4 regions of the Streptomyces sp. PTL18 genome follow, and region 4 is predicted to be linked to each of the others. Evidence: riboswitches for the same ligand, from Rfam matches in the RefSeq annotation. Region 4 holds a riboswitch; each other region holds the start of a gene.

Region 1 (3,839 bases), on a different contig from region 4:
CCTCGGCGGCGGCGAGTCCTCCCGCCTCTACAACCGTCTCGTCCGCCGCGACCGCACCGCCGTCGCCGCCGGGTTCGGCCTGCTGCGGCTCGCAGAGGCACCCTCCCTCGGCTGGCTGGACGTGAAGACCTCCGGCGACGTCGAGGTGCCCGTCATCGAGGCCGCCATCGACGAGGAACTCGCCCGGTTCGCCGAGCGGGGGCCGACGGCCGAGGAAATGGAGCGCGCCCAGGCCCAGTTGGAGCGCGAGTGGCTGGACCGGCTCGGCACGGTCGCCGGCCGGGCGGACGAACTGTGCCGGTACGCCGTGCTGTTCGGCGACCCGCAACTCGCTCTGACCGCCGTCAAGCGCGTGCTGGAGGTCACCGCCGAGGAGGTGCAGGAGATCGCCGAGGCCCGCCTGCGCCCCGACAACCGCGCGGTGCTCGTGTACGAACCGGTCGCGACCGAGGCCCCGGAAGCAGCCGAGACCACCGACGAGACCGAGGAGTCGGCGAAGTGACCGAGCTCGCGACCATGGACTTCCACCCGCAGCCCCAGCCCGGCGAGGCCCGGCCCTGGGCGTTCCCGGCGCCCCAGCGCGGCACGCTCGACAACGGCCTGACCGTGCTGCGCTGCCACCGCCCCGGCCAGCAGGTCGTCGCCGTCGAGGTGCTCCTCGACGCCCCCCTGGACGCCGAGCCGGCCGGCCTCGACGGCGTCGCCACGATCATGGCGCGCGCCTTCTCCGAGGGCACCGACAAGCACTCCGCCGAGGAGTTCGCCGCCGAGCTGGAGCGCTGCGGCGCCACCCTCGACTCGCACGCCGACCACCCCGGCGTCCGCCTCTCCCTCGAGGTGCCCGTCTCCCGCCTCCCCAAGGCGCTCGGGCTGCTCGCCGACGCTCTCAGGTCGCCGGCCTTCGCGGACAGCGAGGTGGAACGCCTGGTGCGCAACCGCCTCGACGAGATCCCGCACGAGACGGCCAACCCGGCCCGCCGCGCCGCCAAGGAGCTCTCCAAGGAGCTGTTCCCGGCGGCCTCGCGCATGTCCCGCCCGCGGCAGGGCACCGAGGAGACGGTCGCGAACATCGACGCCGCCGCCGTCCGCGCGTTCCACGAGCGGTATGTGCGCCCGGCGACGTCCACCGCGGTCGTGGTCGGCGACCTCACCGGGATCGATCTCGACGCGCTCCTCGACGACACTCTCGGCGCCTGGACGGGGGAGCCATCCAAGCCGCGCCCGGTGCCCCCGGTGACCGCCGACGACACCGGCCGCGTGATCATCGTGGACCGTCCCGGCGCCGTCCAGACACAGCTGCTCATCGGCCGTATCGGGCCCGACCGCCACGACCGCGTGTGGCCCGCCCAGGTGCTCGGCACGTACTGCCTCGGCGGCACCCTCACCTCCCGCCTGGACCGCGTCCTGCGCGAGGAGAAGGGCTACACCTACGGGGTGCGGGCCTTCGGCCAGGTGCTGCGCTCCGCGCCCGACGGCACGGGCGCCGCGATGCTCGCCATCAGCGGCTCGGTCGACACGCCGAACACCGGCCCGGCGCTCGACGACCTGTGGAAGGTGCTGCGCACGCTCGCCGCCGAGGGCCTGACGGACGCCGAGCGCGATGTCGCCGTGCAGAACCTGGTGGGGGTGGCACCGCTGAAGTTCGAGACGGCGGCGGCCGTCGCGAGCACGCTCGCCGACCAGGTCGAGCAGCACCTGCCGGACCACTACCAGTCGACGCTGTATCAGGAGCTGGCCGCCACGGGCACGGTCGAGGCCACCGCGGCCGTGGTGAACGCGTTCCCCGTGGACCGCCTGGTCACCGTTCTGGTGGGCGACGCCGCCCAGATCAAGGAGCCTGTCGAGGCGCTCGGCATCGGTGAAGTCAGCGTCGTCGCAGCCGAGTAGAAAGCACGCACGCGCGCGTTTCTCGCGCCGTCCCGGGGGCCCCGGTGACCTTCCGTGTCATCGGGGCCCCGCCCGTCGGCGGGTTTGTCCGTATTGCCACAGAGGTTGCCTCTCTGCCCTGTGGGATGCGCTACAAACCCCGTTCTCTGTTTGCTGATTGAAAGCCGGTCCCCTTAGCTTCGTTCGGGCTGTTCGTCAGGCAGTGCGCCGCACCCGCGGCAGCGGACAGTCATCGCCGAGTCCCCGTACGGCGCGAGCCAGGGGAGCCGGGGACCCAAAACCACAGTCCCTGGGGTGAATCGGGCGCAAGCCCGTAGGAGACCTTCCTGCTCCGAACCCGTCAGCTAACCCGGTAGGCGAGAGGGAAGGAAAGGACCAGCCACTTCATGGCGTTCACCTGCGCCACCGGGAAGCACCGTCCCCCCAGCCGTGTGAAGCGTACGACTGCGAACGCCGTCGGCGTCGCCGCGCTCACCACCACCGGTGTCCTCGGCACCCTGGCCGCCCCGGCCCTGGCCGCCGGCGCCCCCGTCCAACAGACCGGACTGCTCCAGGCCGTCACCCTCGGTGACTCGGTCGCCGAGAAGATCGACGCACAGGCCGCCGTCCAGAAGCAGGCCGCCGAGCGGAAGCAGGCCGAGGAGGCCGCGCGCAGGAAGGCCGCCGAGAAGGCCCGGCAGGAGCGGGAGGCCAAGGAGCGGGCCGCACGCGACGCCGAGCGCAGGCGACTCAACACGTTCGTGCCGCCGATCTCCGACTCCTATGTGTCCACCGGCTACAAGACCGGCGGCTCCCTGTGGTCCTCCGGCGCCCACACCGGCATCGACTTCCACGCCGCCACGGGCACGCCCGTGCACGCCGTCGGCTCCGGCACCGTGGTCCGGACCGGCTGGGGCGGTGCGTACGGCAACCAGATCGTCATCAGGATGAACGACGGCACCTACACCCAGTACGGCCACCTGTCGTCCATCGGCGTCTCCGTGGGGCAGCGGGTCACCCCCGGCCAGCGGATAGCCCTCTCCGGGTCCACGGGCAACACCACGGGACCGCACCTGCACTTCGAGGCCCGTACCACTCCCGAGTACGGCTCGGACATCGACCCCGTCGCCTACCTCCGCGCGCACGGCGTGAACGTCTGACGGCCCGCGCCCGCGACGGGCGCGCCCGCACCCGACGGCCCCGGCTGATCAGCCGGGGCCGTCGTGGGCTTTCGAACGGCTGTGTGTCCAAAAAATATGCATGGATTTCAGCTCCCCGTCGGAGATTTTGGTCCGCTGCAATAGAGTCGGTTGAACACGCGCCAATCGCGTACGTTTCACGGGGATTAAGGCGGAGGTCGGTCATGCGTATTCCGGCGCACTCGGTCTGCACGGCGATCCGCGATGACATCGTCGCGGGTGTCTACGAGCGCGGCAGCCGGCTCACCGAGGAACTCCTCGCGCGGCGCTACGGCGTCTCCCGTGTCCCCGTGCGCGAGGCGCTGCGCACCCTGGAGGCCGAGGGCTTCGTCGTGACCCGCCGGCACGCGGGCGCGTGCGTGGCGGAGCCCACCGAACAGGAGGCCGCCGACCTGCTGGAGATGCGGATGCTGCTGGAACCGCTCGGAGCCGCGCGGGCCGCGCAGCGGCGCACCGAGGCCCACCTCAAGGTGCTGCGCGGCCTGGTCAGACTGGGCCAGGAGCGGGCCAGGAGGGGCAACAGCGAGGATCTGCGCTCTCTGGGCGGCTGGTTCCACGAGACGCTGGCGCAGGCCTGCGGGAGCCCCGCGCTGACCTCGACGCTCGCACAGCTGAGGCACAAGATCACATGGACGTACACGGTCGACGCGCCGGCCGACCCCGCGGAGTCCTGGGCCGAGCACGGCGGCATCGTGGACGCCGTCGCACGCGGCGACAGCGAGCGCGCGCGGGCGATCACGGCGCTGCACACGGAACGCTCGACGTCCGCGCACC
Region 2 (3,839 bases), on a different contig from region 4:
TCTGGAACCACCAAGGAGGCCCCTGGAACCACCAAGCCCCCTGGAACCACCGAGGAGGCCTCTGGAACCACCAAGCCCCGTCGAACCGCCCAAGCCCCTGAAGTCACCCGACCCTTCGGAGCGCCCGTGCCCGCCCCCGACGCCCCAGCCCCGCTGCCCGCCCCCGGCGCGAGGGAGGCTGCGGTGCCGACGTGCGCCGAGGCCGAGGCGGAAGCCGGGACGGAGGTCGAGGAGCGGGGGATCTCGTACGCGCGGGCCTTCCTGAGCGCCCTGCCCTGGCTGCTGATCGCCGGCGGGGTCTGCTTCGACCTCTTCGCCCCGTCCGACTACACGGCCGGCCCCCTCTTCACCGCCGCGCCGCTCGTGGCCGCTCCGCTGTTCTCGTTGCGCGGCACCGTCCTCACCGGCCTGACCGCCGTCGTGGTGGTCCTCGGGGTCCACCTCGGGCTCGGCGTGCTCGGACAGGCCGGGGAGATCACCGAGGGGGCCACGGTCGTCACCGTCTCGGCCCTCGCCGTCCTCATCAACGTGCTCGTCCGCCGCAACGTGGCCCGCCTCGCCTCCGCCCGCCAGATCGCCGAGGCCGCGCAGCGCGCGGTGCTGCCCGAACCCGCAGACCGGATCGGTGGGCTGGACATCGCCGCCCGCTACGAGGCCGCCCAGGCCGACGCGTTCATCGGCGGCGACCTGTACACCGTCCAGGACTCCCCGCACGGGGTGCGGCTCGTCGTCGGCGACGTACGCGGAAAGGGCATGGGGGCGGTCACCGTCGTGGCCGTGGTGATCGGCGCCTTCCGGGAGGCCGCCGAACAGGAGCCGGCGCTCGAGGCCGTCGCCCAGCGCCTGGAGCGGGCGCTGTCGCGGGACCGCGCCGAGCGCGAGGACCCCGAGGGGTTCGAGGGGTTCACCACCGCGGTGCTCGCCGAGATCCCGCACGGCTCCGGCGTCGTCCGCATCGTCAACCGCGGCCACCCCTCGCCGCTGCTCCTGCTGCCGGACGGCTCCCTGCGCGAGCTCGGGGCCCGTGACCCGGCACCGCCGCTCGGCATGGGCGACCTCGGCGTCCGGCCCGGCCGGGCGGAGGAGTGGGAGTTCCCGCCCGGCTCCATGCTGCTCTTCTACACCGACGGCGTCTCGGAGGCCCGCGACGCGCACGGCCGGTTCTACGACCCCGCCGTCCGTCTCGCCGGCCGGGTCTTCCCCGGCCCCGGCGCCCTGCTGAGCACCGTCACGCGTGAGGTCGCCCGGCACACCGGCGGCCGCGGCACGGACGACATGGCTCTGCTGGCCGTCCGCAGGCCCACGCCCCCGAATGATCACGGTGGGTGATCGAGCGATGCTCCTGTGCATAACAACTGACATACCGTCACTACACATGAGGCTTCCGAGGTGTGGGTGACTCGCCCGTTTTCCTCCGTTCAGGCGGTGAAAGTCCTGGTCGACGAAGGGAAGGGATCTGTCCGAACGGCTTGGAATACAGGCCCCGCGTCTATTAACGTTCGATAACGCAGCGCGGTCGTCCCAGCCGTCACCAGAGGCGGCTCCGTGCGCGCCTGCCGAATCCCGCGAGGGAGCCGGGGAACCACCACCTTGGGGTGAATCGAGCGGATACCGCCGTGGTCGCACGGACGGTATACGCGCGTAGGAGACCTTCCTGCTCCGAACCCGTCAGCTAACCCGGTAGGCGAGACGGAAGGAAAGGAGTGCGCCCACGTGGCGTTCAACCGGCCTGCCCAGAGCACCTCGTCCGCCCCGAACGGCACCCAGACGCTCGGCCTCGCGCCCGGCACCGACGAGGGCCCCTGGGAGGAGTGGAACCCCACCGAGGACTCCCTCCGTCCCGTCCGCGGCCGGCACCGCGTCGCCAAGCAGCGCGGGGGCGGACTCGCCCGCAGCTCCACGGTCCTCGGCGTCGGTGTGATGGCCGCCGTCGGCGCCGGTGGCATGGCCACCGCGCAGTCCGGCAAGCCGCCGGTGTCCATATCGCTGCCGGACCTCTCCTCGGTCACGGAGTCCGCCAAGGCCCTCATCGGTGACGACTCCGGGGCTCCCGGGAGCTCGGCCACCGCGCTCAGCAGCGTCGGCCAGACCGACGCCACGGACGCCTCCGGCTCCAAGGGCGCGGGCGAGGCGCTGCGCGCCCGGATCATGCAGCAGGCCGTGTCCCAGCAGGAGCGGATCGCACGGACGGCGGCGCAGGCCGCCGAGGACGCCGCCGTGAAGAAGGCCGCCGCCGCGGCGGCCAAGGCGCAGGACGACGCGCAGGCCCGGGCCGCCGCGGAGAAGAAGAAGGCCGAGGAGGCCGCGCGGCTCGCCGAACTGGCCAAGCAGTTCACACTGCCGACCTCCTCCTACACCCTGACCTCCCGCTTCGGTGACGCCGGTGCCATGTGGTCCTCCGGCTACCACACCGGTCTGGACTTCGCCGCGCCCACCGGCACGCTCATCAAGGCCGTCCACAGCGGCACGATCACGGCGGCGGGCTGGGCCGGCTCGTACGGCTACCGCACGATCCTCACCCTCGACGACGGCACCGAGCTGTGGTTCTGCCACCAGTCGTCGATCAGCGTGTCGGTCGGGCAGAAGGTCGGCACGGGCGATGTCATCGGCCGCGTGGGCGCGACCGGCAACGTCACCGGGCCGCACCTGCACCTGGAGGTCCACCCGGACGGCGGCGCCGCGATCGACCCGATGGCATGGCTGCAGAGCAAGGGCCTCAACCCCTGACCCCACGCGGCAGCGCGCCCGTTTGCAAGATCTTTGCGGACGCCCGGAAGACCCCGGCCCGGTTCGGGCGTTGACGAGGAGCATGACTTCTCTTCGCAAGCTGGGTTCGTCCGATCTCGAGGTCTTCCCCCTGTCCCTCGGTGGGAACGTCTTCGGCTGGACCGCCGACGAGACGCAGTCCTTCGCCGTCCTCGACGCCTACGCGCAGGCGGGCGGCAACTTCGTCGACACGGCCGACGTGTACTCGGCCTGGGCGCCGGGCAACAAGGGCGGTGAGTCCGAGACCGTCATCGGCAAGTGGCTCAAGGCGCGCGGCAACCGCTCCGACGTCCTCATCGCCACCAAGGTCAGCCAGCACCCCGACTACCGGGGCCTGACCGCCGCCAACATCAAGGCGGCGGCCGACGCGTCCCTGCGCCGTCTGGGCACCGACTACATCGATCTCTACTACACCCACTTCGACCAGCCCGAGGTGCCGGTCGAGGAGATCATCGGCGCGCTGGACGAGCTGGTGAAGGCGGGCAAGGTGCGCGCCATCGCCGCCTCCAACATCTCCGCCGAGCGCCTCCAGGAGTCGCTGGACTTCTCCGACCGGGAGAACCTGGCGCGGTACGTGGCGCTCCAGCCGCACTACAACCTGGTCTCGCGCGACACCTACGAGGGGACGCTGCAGGACGTCGCCTCCCGGGCCGGGCTCGCGGCGGTTCCGTACTACGCGCTCGCGTCGGGCTTCCTGACCGGTAAGTACCGGCCGGGTACGACGGTGGAGTCGGCGCGCGCGCAGGGCGCGGGCAAGTACCTGGAGACCGAGCGCGGGCAGCGGGTCCTGTCGGCACTGGACGAGGTCGCCGAGGCCCGGGGCGCCGAGATCCCGACGGTGGCGCTCGCCTGGCTGGCGGCCCAGCCGACGGTCGCGGCCCCGATCGCCTCGGCGCGGACGGTGGAGCAGCTGCCGGCGCTGCTGGCCGTGGCGGACCTGGCGCTGACGGACGAGGACCTGGCGAAGCTGACGGAGGCGTCGGCGTAGCCCGGCGGACGGCGGAATCCGGCGGCGCCGATCCCGCGTCCACTCCTAGGAAAGGTAGGGGTTGTGGCCGGGATACGGCGTCGCA
Region 3 (3,839 bases), on a different contig from region 4:
GCCACGGCACGCCCCGGGAGGAGGCGACGGACAGCGCCGCCAGCGCCGTCAGCCCCATCGAGAACGCGGTCGACCAGCGCCGGACGTCGTAGCGGAACCGGGGCCGCGGTACCTCGGCCCCCGCCAAGGCGGCGTAGCAGGCCAGAGTGAGGGCGAGGAGGGCGACGGTGACGCGGCGCAGGACGCCGCTGTCGTCGTTGTTCCAGAGGTAGAGCCCTTTGGCGGCGGTCATGAGCTGCGAACCGGCCACCGCCGAGACGGCGAGTGCTCCGACGGGGATCCACTGGTCGCCCGGCCCGGTCACCACCTGCCGGAAGTCGAAGCAGCCCAGTCCGATCAGGTAGAACACCAGCCCGAGCCAGAAGAACACCAGCGCCGCGTGGGCGAGCCACGCCACCCCCACGGCCGCCGCGACCACCGCCCCGAGCACCGCGATCCCCTGCGTCGCCACGCACCCGAGGAACACCGCCCCCGGCATCCGGCGCTCCCAGTTCGGCACGGTCGACGGAACCAGGCAGCCCCAGAGCACCGCGGCCAGTGCGAGCAGCGCCACGGCAGGCGGCTGCCCGTCCAGCGCGGACACTCCCGAGCCCAGCACGGTGGTCGCCGCCACCACGGTGAGCGCCGCCGCTGAACCGGTCCGGGTCCGCCACTGCTCCCGGTGCCACAGCAGTCGCAGGGCGATGTCGGCGGCGAGCCCCAACCAGGCGGTGCCCGCCAGAACCAGGGCGATGCGGGAGAGGACCTGGTGGCCGGTCAGGTGCAAGCCGACCGACAGGACGCCGGTCGCCATGACGGCGGCCCCGGTGGCGGGCGGACGCGGCGCCCACCAGGCGCGCAGCGCGGAGGTGCCTGACATGCGCCCGATGCTAGGGACGCGCACGCGGGTTGCGTACGGGGCGCGCGCGCCACCGCGGAAAACAACCCCACGCGCGCGTGCCGGACGGCGGGCGTCACCACGCGCGCACCGGCACAGGCGTCACCACGCGCGCGTACGGCAAAGACGTCACCGCGCGCCTGCCGGACGGGGCACGCGCGTGGCCGGGCGGGGTGAGCGCGCGTGGCCGTACAGGGTGAGCACGCGCGCGTGGCCGGACAGGCGCCGGGTCAGGCCGGTCGCACCACACTGTGGATGATCGACGCGCCCCCGTAGTAGATCGACTCCTCGCGGACGTACGCCCCCGGCTTCGGCGCATGGATCATCATGCCGTTGCCGATGTAGAGACCGACATGGCTGATGTCGTCGTAGAAGAAGATCAGGTCGCCGGGGCGCGCGTCCGCGAGTGAGACCGTCGTGCCCGCGTTCACCTGGTCATAGGTGGTGCGCGGCAGCGACACCCCGGCGGCCTTCCAGGCGGCCTGGGTCAGACCCGAGCAGTCGTACGAGCCGGGCCCGGTGGCACCCCACACGTACGGCTTGCCGATCTGCGCACGGGCGAACGCCAGCGCCTCGGCGGCCTGCGTCGCGTACGAGGAGTCCGTGGAGCCCGTGGAAGAGCCCGACGAGCCGGTCGTGGCGGTGGACGGCTGCTGCTGCGCCGCCTGCTGCTGCGCCGCCTGCTGCCGTGCCAGCTCCTCCGCCTGCCGCTGCGCCTCCTCCTGCTTCTTCTTCTCGAGCGCGGCGAGCCGTGCCTTCTCCTGCGCGGTCAGTTCGGACAGCAGGTCCCGCGCGGCGGCCAGCTTCTTCTGGACGTCCGTCTTGGCCGACCGGAGCCTCTGCTGCGACTCGGTGAGCGACCGCAGGCTCTCGGTGGCCTCCCGCCGCTTCTTCATCGTCGCGGCCTGCTCGGTGACGTACTCGTCGACCGCTTCCTTCTGACGGCCGGTGAGCCGGCTCATCAGCTGGGTCTGGTCGAAGTAGTCCTGCGGCGTGTCGGCGAGGAGGAAGGTGGCGGTGTCGGGGGCCACCTCACCCGTGCGGTACTGGGCCGCGGCGAAGGAACCCAGCCGGTCCCGCGCCTCGTTGAGCTTCCCGGTACGTCTTGCGACGTCGTCGAGGAGCGCGGTGACGCGCTCCCGCTGCCGGTCCGTTCTCTCCTTGGCCGCGTTGTACTGATCGGTGGCCGACTCGGCGCGGCGGTAGAGGTCGTCGACCTTCTTCTCGACCTCCTCGACGCTCGGCCTGCCGTCGGCGGAGGGTGCGGCGTTGGCGGTCTGCGAGAGCAGGGCCACGGAGGTGAGGGCAGCCGTCGCGAGTGCGGGGGTGCGTATGCCGGCCATGCGTGTGCCCGCGGGACGCGGCTTGCGGTGCGGCGCCATGAGAGGCGTCTCCTTCCGATGCACCGCCTACCGGGTTAGCTGTCGGGTTCGGGCGGGTTGTTCCGGAAGGTGTGCCCTACGGCCGTACCGCGCAGGGCGGTTGGCCGATTCACCCCAAGGTCGGGTGGGTCCCCGGCTCCGGCTGCCACGGGGGCACCGGACTCGGCGGAGGCCGCGCGGCCCGGCGACGTTCGCCGGTGGGGGTCGTACGGCCCGCCCGGCACGGTAGCCAACTGTTGGGGCTCCTGTGAAGGTTGATGCGTGATATGCCCGATACGTATTCGTGACCTTTTCCGGCGCCCCCGTTCTCGAGTACCGACCGTGAGTCGACGATTCTCCTCGGTGACGAGGCGTCCGGTGCTCGATTTCGGGCGTCGCCGGGGGCGGGATCCGGTTCCGGGCCGTGGAGTTTCCAGGGCGGCGACCGGCTGTCGGTGGGGCGGCCTAGACTCGGAGAGCGATGAGCAGCCTCTTTGACGACAGCTTCCTGGCGGACCTCAAGGCCACTCCGGCCCAGGAGGAGGAGCCCCCGCCGCCCGAGGACGATCACGCTCCGGAGCCGGTTCCGGACGATCTGTTCGGCGGGGAGTTCGACCTGCCCCCGGACAGGGACGCCTACTACCGCAACGGCGCGCACCGCCCTGCCGTCGACATGAGGGCCCTGCTGGAGGGGCTGAACGAGAACCAGCGCGCTGCCGTCGTGCACGCCGGCTCCCCGCTGCTCATCGTCGCCGGCGCCGGCTCCGGCAAGACCCGCGTGCTCACCCACCGCATCGCGTATCTGCTGGCCGAGCGGGGCGTCCATCCCGGGCAGATCCTCGCGATCACCTTCACCAACAAGGCCGCGGGCGAGATGAAGGAGCGGGTCGAGCAGCTCGTCGGCCCGCGCGCGAACGCGATGTGGGTGATGACCTTCCACAGCGCCTGTGTCCGCATCCTGCGCCGGGAGAGCAAGAAGCTCGGCTTCACCTCCTCCTTCTCCATCTACGACGCCGCCGACAGCAAGCGTCTGATGGCGCTCGTCTGCCGTGACCTGGACCTGGACCCGAAGCGCTTTCCGCCCAAGTCCTTCAGCGCCAAGATCTCCAACCTGAAGAACGAGCTGATCGACGAGGAGGACTTCGCCGCCCAGGCGTCCGACGGCTTCGAGAAGACCCTCGCCCAGGCGTACGCGCTCTACCAGTCCCGGCTGCGCGAGGCGAACGCGCTCGACTTCGACGACCTGATCATGACGACGGTCAACCTGCTGCGCGCCTTCCCGGATGTCGCCGAGCACTACCGCCGCCGCTTCCGCCATGTGCTCGTCGACGAGTACCAGGACACCAACCACGCCCAGTACGCCCTGGTGCGCGAACTCGTCGGCACCTTCGGGCACCCGGCGGACGTCCCGCCCGGCGAGCACGACGTCCCGCCCGCCGAACTGTGCGTCGTCGGTGATGCCGACCAGTCGATCTACGCCTTCCGCGGCGCGACCATCCGCAACATCCTCCAGTTCGAGGAGGACTACCCGGACGCCACGACGATCCTGCTGGAGCAGAACTACCGCTCCACCCAGACCATCCTGAGCGCCGCCAACGCGG
Region 4 (3,839 bases):
AGGCGTGCCACCAGTTCTGCCGGCCGCCACCGTCCTCCGAGCCCGCCAGCACCAGCAGCAGTTCCCGCAGCTCCGGGTCCTGAACGCCGTACGCGTCCAGCAGCAGGCGGACGTCCGCCGGCTTGACCCCGCTGGAGCCCGTCTCGATGCGGCTCACCTTCGACTGGTGCCAGCCGACGAGACCGGCCGCCTCCCCGCTCGTGAGGCCCGCCCGGTGGCGCAGGGCGCGCAATTCGGCACCGAGCTTGCGGCGGCGCACCGCTGGTCCGTATTGCATGGCCGACTCCTTCCGCAGGGCGCCCGGTTGCACGGCGAGACGGTAGAGGATGCGCCCGAGGGCACCGCAAACTCGGCCGGTCGTCGCAGAGTTCACCGCTTCGAGCGACAGATATATGCATATCTCGGGGGAACGGGCGCGACAGGGTCCAGGTGGTGGCAGGCTGGCGCGCAGCACCAAGTCCGGGACCCTTACTCGAACCAACCACTCCGTGTCGGACTCCGGTCCCGTGTGGAAAGGGACGACGTCGCCATGGCAGACCACCAGGAAGCATCCGTCACTCTGCCGAGCGATCCCGCCTCGGTCTCCGCCGCCCGAAAATACGTCTCGAGCGTCCTCCTCGAATGGGGGATGCCCGGCGACGCGGAAGTAGCCGACACCGTCCGCCTGATCGTCTCCGAACTCGCCACCAACGCCGTACAGCACACCCTCGGGCAGTCGCCCACCTTCACGGTCGACATCGCGCTCGACCGCGACGAATTACTGCGTATCGGGGTCACCGACAGCCATCCGCGCTTCCCCAAGCGCCTGCCTGCGGCCGTGCAGCAGGACAACGGGCGGGGCATGGTGATCATCCGGTGTCTGACCGCCGAGTGCGGCGGGAAGCTGAGCGTGCGACCCACCCGCGAGGGCGGCAAGACGGTCGCGATCGAGCTGCCGTGGACGAAGCCGATGCAGCCGGTCGCCGCGTCACCGGGGCCGGGGGAGGCGTGAACGCAGATCGCGACGGGCCGCCGCCGTGCGGACCGCTGCCGAAGGCCCGGCGGTCACCGGGACCCCTCGGTCGGCTCCCGGTCGTCCCGCCCGCCGGGGGCCTGCCGCGGTACGACGACCGTGCGCCGCACCACCCAGGGCAGGACGCGCCACAGGCCCAGGCAGACCAGCAGCGTTCCCGCCCCGGCCGCGAGCCCGGCCACCCGGCCGAGGGACACGTCCACCACCAGCAGGACCGATCCGGTGAACGCCAGCATCAGCACCCCCATGCCGACCTTCGCCAGACGGGAGGAGATCCTCACGATGGCGGGCTTGGCGTTCTGCTGGAACAGCGACCGGTGCAGCGCGGCGGGCGCCGTGAACAGGGCTGCGGCCAGCATGGCGAGCAGGAGCGTCGTCACGTAGGTGGTGCGCTGGACCGTGTCCAGAGTGGGGAAGCGCTGGGAGAAGGCCAGCGTCAGCAGGAACGCGAACAGGATCTGCACCCCTGTCTGGGTGACACGCAGCTCCTGCAGCAACTCGGTGAAGTTGCGGTCGGCACGCTCCAGGGGGGTCTCGCGTCGTGCCTGCTCGGGAGGTCGGTCGGCCATGGTCAACGAGTATCCGCTCACCCCTGCCTCACGCCCGCCCCAGCGGGTCGCTTCCGGAGCGATCGAGCCCGGTGGGCCTGCTGCGCAGCCTGAACTGTCGCGTCTCCCCGTCGAGCGGCGTGTCGCGGGGTGACGGCAGGCAACCCCCGTCACCCCGGGCCGCAGGGCCTCAGCGGACGCGGCCGTACCAGACGCTCCTCGTCCAGATCTTCTCCAGCCTGACCACCGACCCCGTCTTCGGGGAGTGCCAGATCTTGCCCTTCCCGGCGTAGATGCCGACGTGGTAGACGTTCCGGCCCGAGTGGAAGAACACCAGGTCCCCGGCCTGCCGCTGGGAGGCGGAGATGTGCCGCGTTTTGTTGTACTGCGCCGCCGCCGTCCGGGGCAGGGTCTTGCCCGCCTTCTTGAACGCGTACAGCGTCAGCCCGGAGCAGTCGAAGCGACGCGGTCCCGCGGCGCCGTACTGGTACGGGGATCCCTTCTTCGACGCCGCGACCTGCAGTGCCCTCGTCGCCGGCGTCGCGGCGGACGCGTCGGGGGCGATACCGGGGACCGCGATGCTGCCGCCGACGGCGGCGATGGTGAGGGCGGAGGCCGTTCCGGCCCGGCCCAGCAGCGACGGGACTCGATTGAGCGCGGTCATGCGCAACCCTTCGTCAGCCGCCTGTGAAGGATGACCTGTCGGATTCGGGCTGGCGAAGTAGCCCGGCCGCTGACGCGGCTTCACCCCAAGGACCGCACGGATCTGTCCGGCGGCCCGCCTTGCTGGGTCCTCCACTCCTGCCGATCCACTCCTGTCGACCGGTCATCCGGGCGGCGGCAGGACTCGGCGTCCGCCCGGACCGCCCCGCCGCGGTGGCGGGGGCTTGTCGTCAGTGAGGGATCTTCACCTAAAGGCGTCGGAAAATCACAACGGAATCGGGGGTTTGTGGCATTACTCACCACTCACCCGTTCGGGTGGACAGCCCTTCGTTCGAAGAGGGTTGAGGAAGAGGACGAGGCCTCGGACCTGCACCGGAGTAGATCATTCCGCCCTGGGGCCAGGCGCGTTGTGCGACGTTGCCCAGCCCCGGGAGGGAGAGGAATCTACTCGGACGGCGGTACCCCGTTCGGCTCGTTTGAGCAACCGCGCGTCGTGGGCTGGTTGCTCACTGCCCGTCAGACCGGGTCGGCGGCACCGTGACGCGGGCCGCGCGGCGTTCGCCGTCGAGGACGCGCAGGGCCCGGGCGAGGGTGGGCCCGTGCATCTCGTTCTCCCCGCGCTGGTGCATCAGTTCCAGCGCCTCACGCAACGCCATCGCCTTGCTCACCAGTGCCTGCGCGGCGCGCAGACCGCGGTAGGTGTCCCCGGAGTGCGCCGGGTTGATGCGGCCGAGCAGGTCGACCACGTCGAGGTAACGGTCGATCAACTCCGCCTCGGCACGGGTCAGCGCGGGCAGTGGGGGCAGTTCCGGTGGCAGCATCGGCGGCTCACCTCGTGCCGGGGGTGGGGCGCGGGACCCTGCGGCTGGGAATGACGCGGTCGATCAGGCCGTACTCCACCGCCGCCGGCGCGTCGAAGATCGTGTCACGCTCGATGTCGGCGGCGATCCGCTCCGGGCTCTGCCCGGTGTGCCGGACGAGCATCTCCTCCAGTCGGCCGCGAACCCGCATCAGCTCTTCGGCCTGGATGAACAGGTCACTGGCCTGCCCCTGAACGGGCTCCGGCAGGGATGGCTGGCGGATGACCACGCGGGCGCCGGGCAGTGCGAACCGCTTGCCCGGTGTGCCCCCGGCGAGCAGCACGGCCGCGGCCGACGCCGCCTGCCCGAGGCAGATCGTCTCCACGTCGCAGCCGACGTACTGCATCGTGTCGTAGACGGCGGCCATCGCGCTGAACGAGCCGCCGGGGGAGTTGATGTACAGCGAGATGTCCCGGTCCGGATCCAGGTACTCGAGGTGCATGAACTGCGCCATCACGTCGTTGGCCGAGATCTCGTCGACCGGCGTGCCGAGGAAGACGATCCGCTCCTCGAGGAGCTTCGCGTAGGGATCGAGCGTCCGGCTTCCGTAGCCGGTGCGTTCCGTGAACTCGGGCAGGACATGGCGGGCGGACGGTCGGTTCATGGCATGCGCCTCCTCGGGCTGACTCCTGTAAAAAATGTACAGGACGTACGTTCCTGGTGGTGGGAAGCATGCTGTCAGCGAAAGCGGCTGCGCGCGCGGTTCCGAGCCTGCTCGGGGCTCCGTGCGATCCCGGGAGGCCCGCCGGGGCCTCC

Evidence for each region. Region 4 has a riboswitch for cyclic di-AMP ahead of AC5WS8_RS27080 (C40 family peptidase). Riboswitches for the same ligand answer to the same signal wherever they lie in the genome.
Region 1: another riboswitch for cyclic di-AMP. It lies ahead of AC5WS8_RS10195 (M23 family metallopeptidase); the one in region 4 lies ahead of AC5WS8_RS27080 (C40 family peptidase).
Region 2: another riboswitch for cyclic di-AMP. It lies ahead of AC5WS8_RS37290 (M23 family metallopeptidase); the one in region 4 lies ahead of AC5WS8_RS27080 (C40 family peptidase).
Region 3: another riboswitch for cyclic di-AMP. It lies ahead of AC5WS8_RS16510 (C40 family peptidase); the one in region 4 lies ahead of AC5WS8_RS27080 (C40 family peptidase).

The regions. Positions count from the first base shown of each region.
Region 1 is NZ_JCAJZO010000004.1:251,672-255,510, reverse strand. It holds gene AC5WS8_RS10205 (M16 family metallopeptidase) at 1-502, shown strand, start outside; gene AC5WS8_RS10200 (M16 family metallopeptidase) at 499-1,887, shown strand; cyclic di-AMP (ydaO/yuaA leader) riboswitch at 2,111-2,261, shown strand; gene AC5WS8_RS10195 (M23 family metallopeptidase) at 2,274-3,026, shown strand; gene AC5WS8_RS10190 (GntR family transcriptional regulator) at 3,230-3,839, shown strand, end outside.
Region 2 is NZ_JCAJZO010000046.1:15,356-19,194, forward strand. It holds gene AC5WS8_RS37285 (PP2C family protein-serine/threonine phosphatase) at 184-1,329, shown strand; cyclic di-AMP (ydaO/yuaA leader) riboswitch at 1,545-1,702, shown strand; gene AC5WS8_RS37290 (M23 family metallopeptidase) at 1,714-2,727, shown strand; gene AC5WS8_RS37295 (aldo/keto reductase) at 2,810-3,754, shown strand; gene AC5WS8_RS37300 (PrsW family intramembrane metalloprotease) at 3,800-3,839, opposite strand, start outside.
Region 3 is NZ_JCAJZO010000007.1:261,280-265,118, forward strand. It holds gene AC5WS8_RS16505 (tellurite resistance/C4-dicarboxylate transporter family protein) at 1-859, opposite strand, end outside; gene AC5WS8_RS16510 (C40 family peptidase) at 1,108-2,259, opposite strand; cyclic di-AMP (ydaO/yuaA leader) riboswitch at 2,267-2,437, opposite strand; gene pcrA (DNA helicase PcrA) at 2,720-3,839, shown strand, end outside.
Region 4 is NZ_JCAJZO010000017.1:50,039-53,877, reverse strand. It holds gene AC5WS8_RS27095 (helix-turn-helix domain-containing protein) at 1-277, opposite strand, end outside; gene AC5WS8_RS27090 (ATP-binding protein) at 530-991, shown strand; gene AC5WS8_RS27085 (DUF6328 family protein) at 1,045-1,581, opposite strand; gene AC5WS8_RS27080 (C40 family peptidase) at 1,751-2,224, opposite strand; cyclic di-AMP (ydaO/yuaA leader) riboswitch at 2,228-2,410, opposite strand; gene AC5WS8_RS27075 (hypothetical protein) at 2,730-3,044, opposite strand; gene AC5WS8_RS27070 (ATP-dependent Clp protease proteolytic subunit) at 3,052-3,687, opposite strand.